One region of the Lysinibacillus louembei genome, then DNA from elsewhere that is predicted to be linked to it. Evidence: riboswitches for the same ligand, from Rfam matches in the RefSeq annotation. Region 1 holds a riboswitch; the other holds the start of a gene.

Region 1 (5,990 bases):
TAGTGATCCGGTGGTTCCGCATGGAAGGGCCATCGCTCAACGGATAAAAGCTACCCCGGGGATAACAGGCTTATCTCCCCCAAGAGTCCACATCGACGGGGAGGTTTGGCACCTCGATGTCGGCTCATCGCATCCTGGGGCTGTAGTCGGTCCCAAGGGTTGGGCTGTTCGCCCATTAAAGCGGTACGCGAGCTGGGTTCAGAACGTCGTGAGACAGTTCGGTCCCTATCCGTCGTGGGCGTAGGAAATTTGAGAGGAGCTGTCCTTAGTACGAGAGGACCGGGATGGACATACCGCTGGTGTACCAGTTGTCGTGCCAACGGCATCGCTGGGTAGCTATGTATGGACGGGATAAGTGCTGAAAGCATCTAAGCATGAAGCCCCCCTCAAGATGAGATTTCCCATTACGCAAGTAAGTAAGATCCCTCAAAGACGATGAGGTAGATAGGTTCGAGGTGGAAGTGTGGCGACACATGGAGCTGACGAATACTAATCGATCGAGGACTTAACCACATTCTAAACTTGTTTCAATGACCGTTTATCCAGTTTTGAAAGAATAATTTCTTTCCAATTTAATACGGTGAAGTGATGATGGCAAAGAGGTCACACCCGTTCCCATACCGAACACGGAAGTTAAGCTCTTTAGCGCCGATGGTAGTTGGGGGTTTCCCCCTGTGAGAGTAGGACGTCGCTTCGCAACAATGAGACCACTGAATATTCAGTGGTTTTTTTGTGTATAGAGTAGGAAATCCCCAACTATCAAAAGGTCAGGTTGGCGCGGTATCGGTAGCAAACAATTGCACTTTCCTTTATACGAACCTGATATGAAGCAGTGCAGTGAAGCGGTGGAGTTCAAGGCGCCAAGGCGTGTGGAGCGGAATGTACATGGTACATGAGCACCGTAAGCGCTGCGGGCAATGAAGAAATCCGTTGCTGCACTGCGTTGAGAGTGCTGATGGTAGTTGGGGCTGTCTCCTGTGAGAGTAGGACATCGCTTCGCAACAACAAGACTACTGAGCATTCAGTGATTTTGTTGTGCATATAAAATTCCCTCGCTAATAAAATTGGGCCAAATAAGTTGTTTTACGGGCGAGTTCAATGCATAATCGGGCGGATTTCTTCCTAAAATGGGCGAGTTATTATTGGTAGCCTCTTATAATAGTACCAAACTTACTTATAAATTTTGTTATAAATACTAAATGCTCAAGCGTTCCATATTGCGAAAAATCCTCCTCCTGACACAATCGAGTGAATGAAGTCTTTAGAACTGTTTAAAAAAGTGATAGACTTCCTGATTTAGTATGTTGCCTCATTTTTCATTGCAAGTGAGCATTTATTATGTTAAAATAATATGCGTTATAAATTTAATAATAAACCTCAAGTTTGATTGGGGTAGAGGTCGCAATATTTAAAAGTACGCTAATGGAAATGGCAAGCATTGATGAAATTAGTGGAAAGGAAATATTGCCGAAGTGTGAGGGAGCTTGTAACCTTCATGCTGGGGCTGCGTTCGAAAGGAGCAGAACTGTCACGTTTGTTGAGACAACGTGTTGAGCTATCAAAAAACTAAGGATGAATGTAGCCATCACAGTGTCTTGTGATGGTATTTTTTTGTCTTGAAATTAGGAAGGAAGCTATACAGTGAGTGATATTAAAATTAATCAGCTTGGTCATAAACCACCGAAGCTGCAAAAAGCATTAAAAAGTCGCCATATTACAATGATTTCCTTAGGAGGAACAATCGGAACAGGGTTGTTTTTAGCGAGTGGAGGTGCTATTGCCCAAGCTGGTCCTGGAGGCGCATTGTTAGCCTATGGACTGATTGGAATTATGGTGTACTTCTTAATGACCAGCTTAGGGGAGATGGCTGCTTATATGCCATCATCGGGATCTTTTAGTACGTATGCGAGTAAATTTGTTGATCCAGCGCTAGGGTTTGCGCTGGGATGGAATTATTGGTATAACTGGGCGATTACGATTGCGGCCGAAATTGCAGCCGTATCCCTGATTATGAAATATTGGTTTCCAAATAGCTCATCGGTTATTTGGACAGTATTGTTTATCATAGTAGTGTTAACTTTTAATCTTTTGTCTGTTAAAAGTTATGGGGAAAGTGAATATTGGTTTGCGATGATTAAAGTCGCAACAGTTATTGTGTTTATTATTATCAGCTTCTTAATGATTTTTGGAATTTTAGGTGGGCAAGCACCTGTCGGATTTACAAATTTCTTTATTCATGATGGACCGTTTCATGGGGGCTTTTTTGCTACCTTTGGGATTTTTCTTGCAGCGGGATTTTCGTTTCAAGGTACAGAATTGCTAGGGGTAACAGCTGGTGAGACAGATAATCCAGAGAAAAATATTCCGAAGGCTGTTAAATCTGTGTTTTGGAGAATTTTATTGTTTTATATTTTAGCTATTGCCGCAATTGGTTTATTAATTCCTTTTACGGATGAGCGTTTATTATCAGAGGATATTGCTGTATCTCCATTTACATTAGTGTTTGATCGCCTTGGTATCGCTGTGGCTGCATCTTTTATGAATGCCATCATTTTGACAGCGATGCTATCAGCGGGAAATTCAGGGCTTTATGCAGCATCACGTATGCTTTGGCAGTTAGCTGTAGAAGGTAAAGCTCCAAGATTTTTGATGAAGCTAAGTCATCGCGGTATTCCAATTTATGCACTGCTTGCAACATTAGCAGTGGGGAGCTTAGCATTTTTAGCTTCTTTCTTTGGGGATGGGGTAGTATATATTTGGTTATTGAATGCTTCAGGAATGTCAGGCTTTATTGCTTGGCTTGGTATTGCTTATAGTCATTATCGATTTCGAAGAGCATTTGTTGCACAAGGTATGGATTTATCCTTATTACCTTATAAAGCGAGATGGTATCCGTTTGGCCCATTGTTTGCTTTAACAGTTTGCTTAATTGTTGTGCTTGGACAAAACTATACAGCATTTATGGGAGATAAAATTGACTGGTACGGTATTCTTGTTTCGTATATCGGTATTCCATTATTTTTACTGCTTTGGATTGGCTATAAAATTAAATATAAAACCAAGCTTTTGCCGTTGGAAGCATGTGATTTGAAAGTAGAGGCTTCTAAATAGATGAAAATAGGCTGTGTGATTTCGCACAGCCTATTTTTTTATTGGATAGATTTTTTTAGCCAGTATGTTGCTTCGGCATAATCTTGCGCAACGCCAAGTCCTTTTTTGTATAACATACCTAGTTGAAATTGTGCTTTAATATGACCGTTTATAGCAGCTCGACGATACCATTTGGCTGCTTCGGAGTAATCGTGTGAAACGCCTTCTCCGTTCGCATACATTTGTGCGAGCTGGAATTGTGCTTTTGGGTACCCTTTAAAGGCGGAAAGGCTGATCCATTTAGCGGCCTCAGTGTAATCAACAGCAACGCCAAGCCCTTTATCGAAAATATTGCCTAGTTTATACTGTGCGAGCATATGACCTTGGTCAGCGGCAAGGCGATAACAATGACGGGCTTCATCATAATTTTTTTCGACACCAAGCCCTTGCTCATAAAGTAAGCCCAGCTCGTATTCTGCCTGGAGATGGTGCTGCTCAACAGCTGATTGAAGCCATTTAGCAGCTTCTGTATAGGTAAGCTCATGTAAATAATGCATACCTAGCTCAAACTGGGCATCTGCATGACCACGTATGGCAGCGCGCTTTAGCCATTTCATCATAAGAGGGCTTTCGCTATTGACTTTTTTATAAAGCATTGCTAAGTCGTAACAGGCACTAATATGTTCGTTCGCAGCGGCTTTTGATAGCCAGTCCATTGCTTGCTTTTCATTATTTTGCAGCTTATACATAAGACCTAACGTATATTGAGCATTTGTATGGTTTGCATTGGCTGCAAGGAGAAGCCATTTAAGTGCCTCATCAATGTTTTTTTCGACACCGTCTCCTGTACGATATAATAAAGCAAGCTGAAATTGCGCATTCGTATGATTTTGCAATGCAGCACTTAAAAACCATTTGGCAGCCTCGGCATAGTTAGTTGTTACACCTCGCCCTTTGCTATACATATAGCCTAAATTGTATTGAGCACTTGCATCGCCGGCGACAGCAGCTTTTGAAAATAGCTCGATGGCTTGTTGGAAGTTTTGCTCAACACCTGTGCCATTATGATATAAGAAGCCTAAATTATTGAGCGCACTCGTGTTACCTTGACTTGCAGCGAGCTCGTACCATTTAGCAGCCTCCACGTAGTTTTGAGGTACGCCCCTTCCTTGATTATATAGGGAGCCTAAATTATATTGCGCATCTGCATGACCGCTTTGTGCAGCTAGCTGATAAAGTTCAGCTGCTTTTTGGGCATCTTGCTCAATGCCAAGCCCTAATTCGTAAAGTACACCTAATGCATATTGTGCATCTGCTTCATGTTGTGCCGCAGCTAAAGAGTACCATTTCACAGCTTCTTCATAGTTTTGAGTGACACCTTTGCCGTGATTGTAAAGAACGCCTAAATTATATTGAGCGCTAGCATCGCCAGCAGTCGCTGCCACTAAAAACCACTGTCTCATCGCTTCAAAATTATCGCTTGTATCCTCATGATTTTGTTTAAGATGTAAGGCTGACGTAGATAATCTCTCACCATCTTTTAATTCCTTTAAATACCATTCGCAAATATCTATAATATAATCGAGAACAATTTGAGCTGCCTTCGCATCGATTTTTGAGCTTGTTTGTGTAGTTGTCATTTGTTGAACAAGGTTCATTAATAAATAAATGCGACTTGGCTGTATTTTAGATATGAATAGTTTATTTTTTAATAAAGTACGTAGTGCGACATGTACGACAGGCTGTGACATTTTTTTCTCATACATATCTTTTGCAATAATAGTCAAGACTTCACTAGAATGCTGTAAAGAGCGTGAGGGGTAATCATTTACATTTGTAGCTGCTTGTTGCAATGCTAGTATGAGGGGCTGATGTGTGCTAGGGATAGCACTTAAAATAGACGAAAGCTCTTCAGGTTTGTACACGCTCATCACTCCTTCTTATGTTTTTTATCGGGTGAAATGCATAATAGTGTTGAAACTTTTTTAAGAAAAATTCGTAAATATAGGCAAGTAGAAATAGAAGGAGGAACGGATATGGCTGAATTTGAAGACATGATTGCTGGTAAGGACAAGCATTTTTCGAATGATAAATTTTTGACGAAGGTAAAATCGACAGGCTTGAAGCTAGGGATGTCTGCATTACATTCCACAAGCACATTATTTTTTGCACTAAAAAGTCCGAATATGTCAAAGGCAAATAAATTGATTATTTTAGGAGCGCTTGGCTATTTTATTTTACCACTAGATGTAGTAGCAGATCTTTTACCATTTGTCGGCTTAACTGATGATGTCTTTGTGATTACTGCCGCATTAACAAAAGTTTATTCTTCCATTACAGATGATACAAAAATAGAGGCACATCAATTTTTGAAAAAGACATTTGGTGAGAAATATGACTATGAGGAAGAGCTATAGAAAGAGGCTGCCCGGAAAGATATTATCTTTTCGGGCAGTTTTGGTATGATTAGAGAGCAAAGAAGAAACTATTACAGAAAGGGTTGCTGATGAATTATTTTTTGAATACGAAAAAAATAAAAGATATGTGTGGAGAAATCTCTTATAAAAAAGGGAAAAAATATTTCCAAGATAATAAAGTTGTGCTAAAAAATTTTCATCCGAGTGATGCTATAGTCAATGCAAGTGTGAAAGGAAATGGCTTATTTCATGTCGTCATAAAGAAGGGGCAAAATGGGTTTATACATGCAGAATGTACATGCCCACAATTAGAATCCTTTCATAAAAAATGCCAACATGTAGCGGCGGTTCTTGTGCTTTTACATGATATTCAAGTAAACGGAGGAAAGGAAGCAGCTTCTCTTTCTACGTCAAATACAGAGTTAGTGAATGAAGTTTTCGGGATATTTGAGAATTCATTTGTGCGCCCTATTCGTAGCCAAT
Region 2 (5,990 bases), 1.8 Mb from region 1:
CGCCACAAATTCGCTTAATGCAGCAAACGAATCAGCTATTAATCGATAAAATACAGGCATCTGTAATGACGACGATTCCGATGTGGCAAACGCAAATTTCTACGCTGTTAACAATGAATCAGCAGCGTCGTGTAGCGGAAGCACAGGATAAATTAATGCGTGCCTCTGATGAGCTTGCACGTAAAAATGGAAAAATGCTACAAATGAAATCAAAGCAGGCAGGCATTACACATGCAGATATCGACCAATTTAAGCAAACGCAATTAAGATTAGTACAAGATATTGAAGAAACGTTGCGCGTCCACGCAAAAACAAATGATGTTTTTGAATCTATCTAAAAAACGAGACCAAAGCCTTTAGGGACTTTGGTCTCGCTTTTTCATTCAAAGTAATCTTTATAGTAGCCACCGACATTGCCTGTGTTGTCTACTACAAAAAGAAATTCCTCTGTTTCATTTTTCACTTCGTACTCTTTGCCAACTGTTAGCACATTTGACACTAAATATTTTGCGGCATTCGTATGCACACATTTTACAGTGCGAATCGTTGGTGCTTCTTTCCATTTCAAATGTAACATGAACGCAATAACCTCACTTTATCTACATAACATTGATTTCTTTATTATTTTATATGATTTTTTGCATGAATGATAGCATTTCGCCTAAATAATTATCATCTTTGCCCTTTTTATAGCACTTGTTTGAAGCGAACTTATGGGCATGTTAAAATCATAAATGAGGTGAATACTATGTCAAGCATACCAAGCTGGTTTTGGGCTTTAGCTATTGCATTTGCAATTATTTTCGTCATCGTTTCCGAATGGAATTCAAGACGCTAACTTTACATAGCGGAATAATCAATTGCGCTGAGGCGTAGTTGATTATTTCAATGTACGCTTTAAAAATTCCTTCGTGCGCTCATGTTTCGGGTTGACTAACACTTGTTCTGGGCGACCTTCCTCGACAATAACACCTTTATCCATAAAGACGATACGGTCAGCCACTTCACGTGCAAACTCCATCTCATGTGTTACAATCAGCATTGTATTGCCTTGATCTGCTAGTGTACGCATTACTTTTAATACTTCCCCTACCATCTCAGGATCAAGTGCTGATGTTGGCTCATCAAATAGCATAACATCTGGGTCCATCGCTAATGCTCGCGCAATGGCTACACGCTGCTTTTGTCCACCCGAGAGCTGACGCGCCTTCGCATTTTTATACTTTGCCATTCCAACGATTTCTAAATATTTCATCGCATTATCAATCGCCTCTGCCTTGCTGCGCTTTAGCACTTTTTGTTGACCAAGTGTACAATTGTTCAACACATTTAAATTATTAAATAAATTAAACTGTTGAAATACCATACCTAAATGTGTGCGGTATTCCTCCACATTATGCTGATTGTCTAAAATATTTTCACCATTATAAATGATGCTGCCACCAGAAGGCGTTTCAAGTAGATTGACACAGCGAAGCAATGTCGATTTCCCTGAGCCAGAGGAGCCAATTAAGCAAACAACCTCCCCTTTTGCTACCGAAAAATTCACATCGCGTAACACCTCATGAGAGCCAAATGATTTGCTTAAATTTTTAATTTCAATTACCGCTGTCATTGCACTTGCCCCTCCCGTTCTTTATCTACTTGGTAGGCATCTGCCCCATCGATTTTGCGCTCGATAAGACGCAGAATCCGCGTTGCCGTAAATGTCAAAATTAAATACATCAAGCTGGCAATTAAAAAGGCTTCCGCATATTTAAAGCTCGCGCCTCCAATCGATTTCGTTTGGAAAAATAGCTCCGTCACACTAATAACACTTAGCACGGCAGAATCTTTAATATTCATGACAAGCTGATTGCCTGTTGCAGGTAAAATATTGCGTATCACCTGAGGTAAAATAACGAATACCATCGTTTTAACGTGATTCATGCCAATTGCTTGGGCTGCTTCATATTGCCCTTTATCAACAGATACAATTCCACCACGAACAATTTCAGCCATATAAGCACCTGTATTTAATCCAACAACAACAAGTGCTGCAACAAAGCGATTCAGCTCGATGCCATATGCCGCTAATCCATAAAAGACAACCATCGCCTGTACAATCATTGGTGTACCACGGAAAACTTCCACATAACAAGTTAAAATAAAATTAATAATTTTTAATAAGATCGTTTTCAATGACCATGATTTTGATTTCATTGGAATCGTATGCATAATACCGATAAACAATCCGATAAACGCACCAATAATTGTACTAATAATGGCAATTGCGATTGTCATGTAAGCGCCGCGCAAAAACATCGGCCAGTTATTTTGTAGCATCACTAGCACCGTTTCAAACTGCATAAAATCCCTCCTTCTCCTTCAAGAAATTGTCTGAAAAGCGATATGCTTCTCAGACAATTAGCTTGCCATTGTTATTCAGCAGCTGGCTGATTAGCAATTGCCTCTTCCATTAACTTTTGACGGTCATCCTCAGAAATGCTTGCTAATACTTCATTCATTTTCTCTGTCAGCTCATAGCCTTTACGTACACCAATCGCTACATCTGTTGCACCTGGGTCTGTTTCAAAGCCATCTTCTAGCTCTGCATATGCAAAGTTTTCATTTGCCATTGCAGCGGAAATCGCTTCAGGGCGTTCTGCTACGTAGCCGTCAATTACACCTGATTGAACAGCAATACGCATTGCAGGGAAGTTATCCATTGCTACTTCCTTTTTCACACCAGGAATTTGGTCGATTACTAAATAGTTCGATGTATTTAGCTGTGATGTGATTTTTGCTCCTGAAAATTCAGCTAATGTTTTGGCATTTTCATATGGGCTGCCTTTTTTCACAACGATAACGAAATCAGATGTGTAGTAGTTTGATGTGAAATCGATTGATTGCTTACGCTCTTCCGTTGGGCTCATCCCTGCGATAATTGCATCTACAACGCCTGATTGTAGTGCTGGTACTAAACCATCCCATTCTGTTTTGACAATTTCAAGCTCCAAGCCAAGCTCATCTGCGATTTTTTTCGCGATTTGCACATCGTAGCCCCCCGCATATTCCGCAGAGCCACTAATTTTTACTGCCCCATTCGCGTCTGTCTGCTGTGTCCAGTTGAACGGTGCATAGCCTGCCTCCATGCCTACTTTCAATACTTTTTTACCTTCTTCGCCGCCTTCTGATGAAGCGTTTTTGTCGTCGCTACCCGTGCCACATGCCGCTACAATAAGTGCAGTTAGCATGGCCACAAGCATCATCATTAATTTTTTGTTCATCGTAAATTGCTCCTTTTCTTTAGTTTTTAGGCTTTATTTTATACAAAAAAGCGACCTAAAGAATTTTAGGTCGCTGCCATTTAATAAAATAAAAGCCCAAATCCTCTTAGTTCCATTGATGAGATAGCACAACTTGAGTAAGCTGGAAAGAAATACTCAAGACAGTCCTGCAGTTATTCACTACAGACCCAGCATATCGGATAAGAGCCTCCCGATACACTTCGGCGATATTTCCTTCTTTTCCATTTCACTGTTGCTCAAACTCCATGAAAAACTATTAAATACCGCGCCTCTACCCCACTTGAACGTGAGGCATTACTTATAAAGTTATTAGGTAAATGATATACTACGAAATTACTATTGTCAATATGATTTATGCTGGTTTAACTTGGAAGTAGCTTAATTTGATATAATCATCATTAAGGGCTTGATGGGAGGTTAAATAGTGTGAAGAAGAAGAAGAAAATTAAAATCAAAACCATTATCGGATGGACATTTTGGAGTTTAGTAATGGGGTTTTGTTACTATTTACTATGGATAAGAAGAGATTTAGATATGGATCAATCACTTTGGTTTCAAATTGTTAGTGTAATCTGTTGGTCATTAGTAGCTTCTATGGCTTTTCAGCAAAAAAGATATTTGTGGGCGTTTATTCCTGCTGGATTGGCAGGGCTTCATTTATCGAATATCCTTTTAGTATACGTTATTCGATGAGCGAATTCGGCGATTGGTTGAGCGAGTTTGCATGTTCGTTGAGCGAATTTTGGCATTGGTTGAGCGAATTTCATTATTCGTTGAGCAAATCGGGACTTTTTCCTCATAAAAAAGCAGCCAGACAAAGCGTCTGACTGCTTTCATTTTCAATTATGAGTTTAATAATAAATCTTCTGGGTTCTCGATTAATTCTTTTACTGTTTTTAGGAAGCCTACAGAATCTTTACCATCGATAATACGGTGATCATATGATAATGCCACGTACATCATTGGACGGATTTCGATTTCGCCGTTTACTGCTACTGGGCGTTGAACGATTGAGTGCATACCTAAAATACCAGCTTGTGTACCGTTCATGATTGGTGTTGACATTAATGAGCCGAATACACCACCGTTTGTGATTGTGAATGAGCCGCCTGCCATGTCGTTTAAGCCTAATTTTTTATCGCGTGCTTTTTTCGCTAAGTCTGCGATATCTTTTTCGATGTCTGCAAAGTTTTTAGCGTTTGCATCACGCACAACTGGTACAACTAAGCCTTCTTCAGTTGATACGGCAATACCGATATCGAAGAAGTTGTTTAAGTGAATTTCGTCACCATTGATTTGTGCATTTACGTAAGGGTATTTCTTAAGTGCTGCAACAACTGCTTTTGTGAAGAATGACATGAAGCCTAATTTAATGTCGTTTTCTTTCACGAATTGGTCTTGCTTGCGTTTACGTAATGCCATGATGTTTGTCATGTCGATTTCGTTAAATGTTGTTAACATCGCTGTTGATTGCTTCACTTCTAATAAGCGTTTCGCAATTGTTTGACGACGACGAGACATTTTTTCAATTGTTACGCGATCTGTTTCTGCTGCTGGAGCAAAAACAACTGGACCGTTATTTGTTGCGATTGGCGCTGCTGCCACTGGTGCTGTACCATGTGCTGCTACGTCTTGTACACGCACGCGACCTTGTGGGTCTACTGGTGATACAGCTGCTAAGTCGATACCTTTTTCACGTGCTAATTTACGTGCTGCTGGGCTTGCTACTACACGTTCGTTTGATGTTTCAACAGCCGGTGCTGGTGCTGCAGCAGCTTTTGGTGCTTCCTGTGCAGGAGCAGCTGGCGCTGGTGCCGCTTCTTGTGCTGCTGGCGCTGGCGCTGCGCCTTCGCCTGCTTCTACAACGGCAATCACTTGTCCAACAAGCACTGTGTCGCCTTCTTCAGCTAAAATTTGTGTTAATACGCCTGCTTCTTCTGAAATGATTTCTGCGTTTACTTTATCTGTTTCTAATTCAACGATGAATTCGCCTTTTTCTACGCGATCTCCAACCTTTTTCACCCACTGGGCAATTGTACCTTCTGTAATCGATTCTGCTAATTCAGGGACTTTAATCTCAGCCACTTTCATTTCCTCCTTTAAATTGAGAAAGGCTAACGGAGAGCCTTTCTCGCCTTCTTCAACATTATACTATTATTTTACTTTTGCTGCTTCTGTTACGGCTTCCGCAATAATTGCTGCTTGTGCTTCTTTATGTGCATCTGCATCACCCTCAGATGTTGCGCTCATTGCAGGACGACCTACATAGCGTAGTTTTTTACCTTCTGAAAGCTCATATAAGCTTTCGATTGCATAATTCCAAGCGCCTTGATTTTTCGGTTCTTCTTGTACCCAAACAACTTCCTTCGCATTTGGATATTTTGCAAGTACCTCTGCAATTTGTGCACTTGGGAATGGATATAATTGCTCCACACGCACGATGTGTATGTGATCATAGCCTTCTCCATCTTTTACGCGGTCTGCTAAATCAATCATCACTTTACCTGTACCTAATACGATGCGCTCTACTGCCTTTGCCTTCGTACCTAAGCCTGGTTGCTCGATAATTTCTTGGAATGAGCCGTTAGCTAATTGCTCTGCATTTGCCGCTGCTAATGGATGACGCAATAAGTATTTCGGTGATGCCACAACAAGTGGACGTACACCTTCCGTACCTAATAAAGCAGCTTGGCGGCGCAA

The links. A riboswitch is a leader RNA that binds a small molecule or an ion and turns the genes downstream of it on or off. The one in region 1 is predicted to bind lysine.
Region 2: another riboswitch for lysine. It lies ahead of R6U77_RS15020 (transporter substrate-binding domain-containing protein); the one in region 1 lies ahead of R6U77_RS04060 (amino acid permease).

What each region holds. Positions count from the first base shown of each region.
Region 1 is NZ_CP137624.1:841,659-847,648, reverse strand. It holds rRNA gene R6U77_RS04070 (23S ribosomal RNA) at 1-513, shown strand, start outside; rRNA gene rrf (5S ribosomal RNA) at 582-697, shown strand; lysine riboswitch at 1,386-1,566, shown strand; gene R6U77_RS04060 (amino acid permease) at 1,642-3,111, shown strand; gene R6U77_RS04055 (SEL1-like repeat protein) at 3,150-5,015, opposite strand; gene R6U77_RS04050 (YkvA family protein) at 5,127-5,507, shown strand; gene R6U77_RS04045 (DEAD/DEAH box helicase) at 5,597-5,990, shown strand, end outside.
Region 2 is NZ_CP137624.1:3,012,818-3,018,807, forward strand. It holds gene R6U77_RS15000 (toxic anion resistance protein) at 1-338, shown strand, start outside; gene R6U77_RS15005 (DUF6501 family protein) at 380-577, opposite strand; gene R6U77_RS15010 (amino acid ABC transporter ATP-binding protein) at 881-1,615, opposite strand; gene R6U77_RS15015 (amino acid ABC transporter permease) at 1,612-2,349, opposite strand; gene R6U77_RS15020 (transporter substrate-binding domain-containing protein) at 2,421-3,269, opposite strand; lysine riboswitch at 3,386-3,572, opposite strand; gene R6U77_RS15025 (hypothetical protein) at 3,717-3,983, shown strand; gene odhB (2-oxoglutarate dehydrogenase complex dihydrolipoyllysine-residue succinyltransferase) at 4,134-5,375, opposite strand; gene R6U77_RS15035 (2-oxoglutarate dehydrogenase E1 component) at 5,445-5,990, opposite strand, start outside.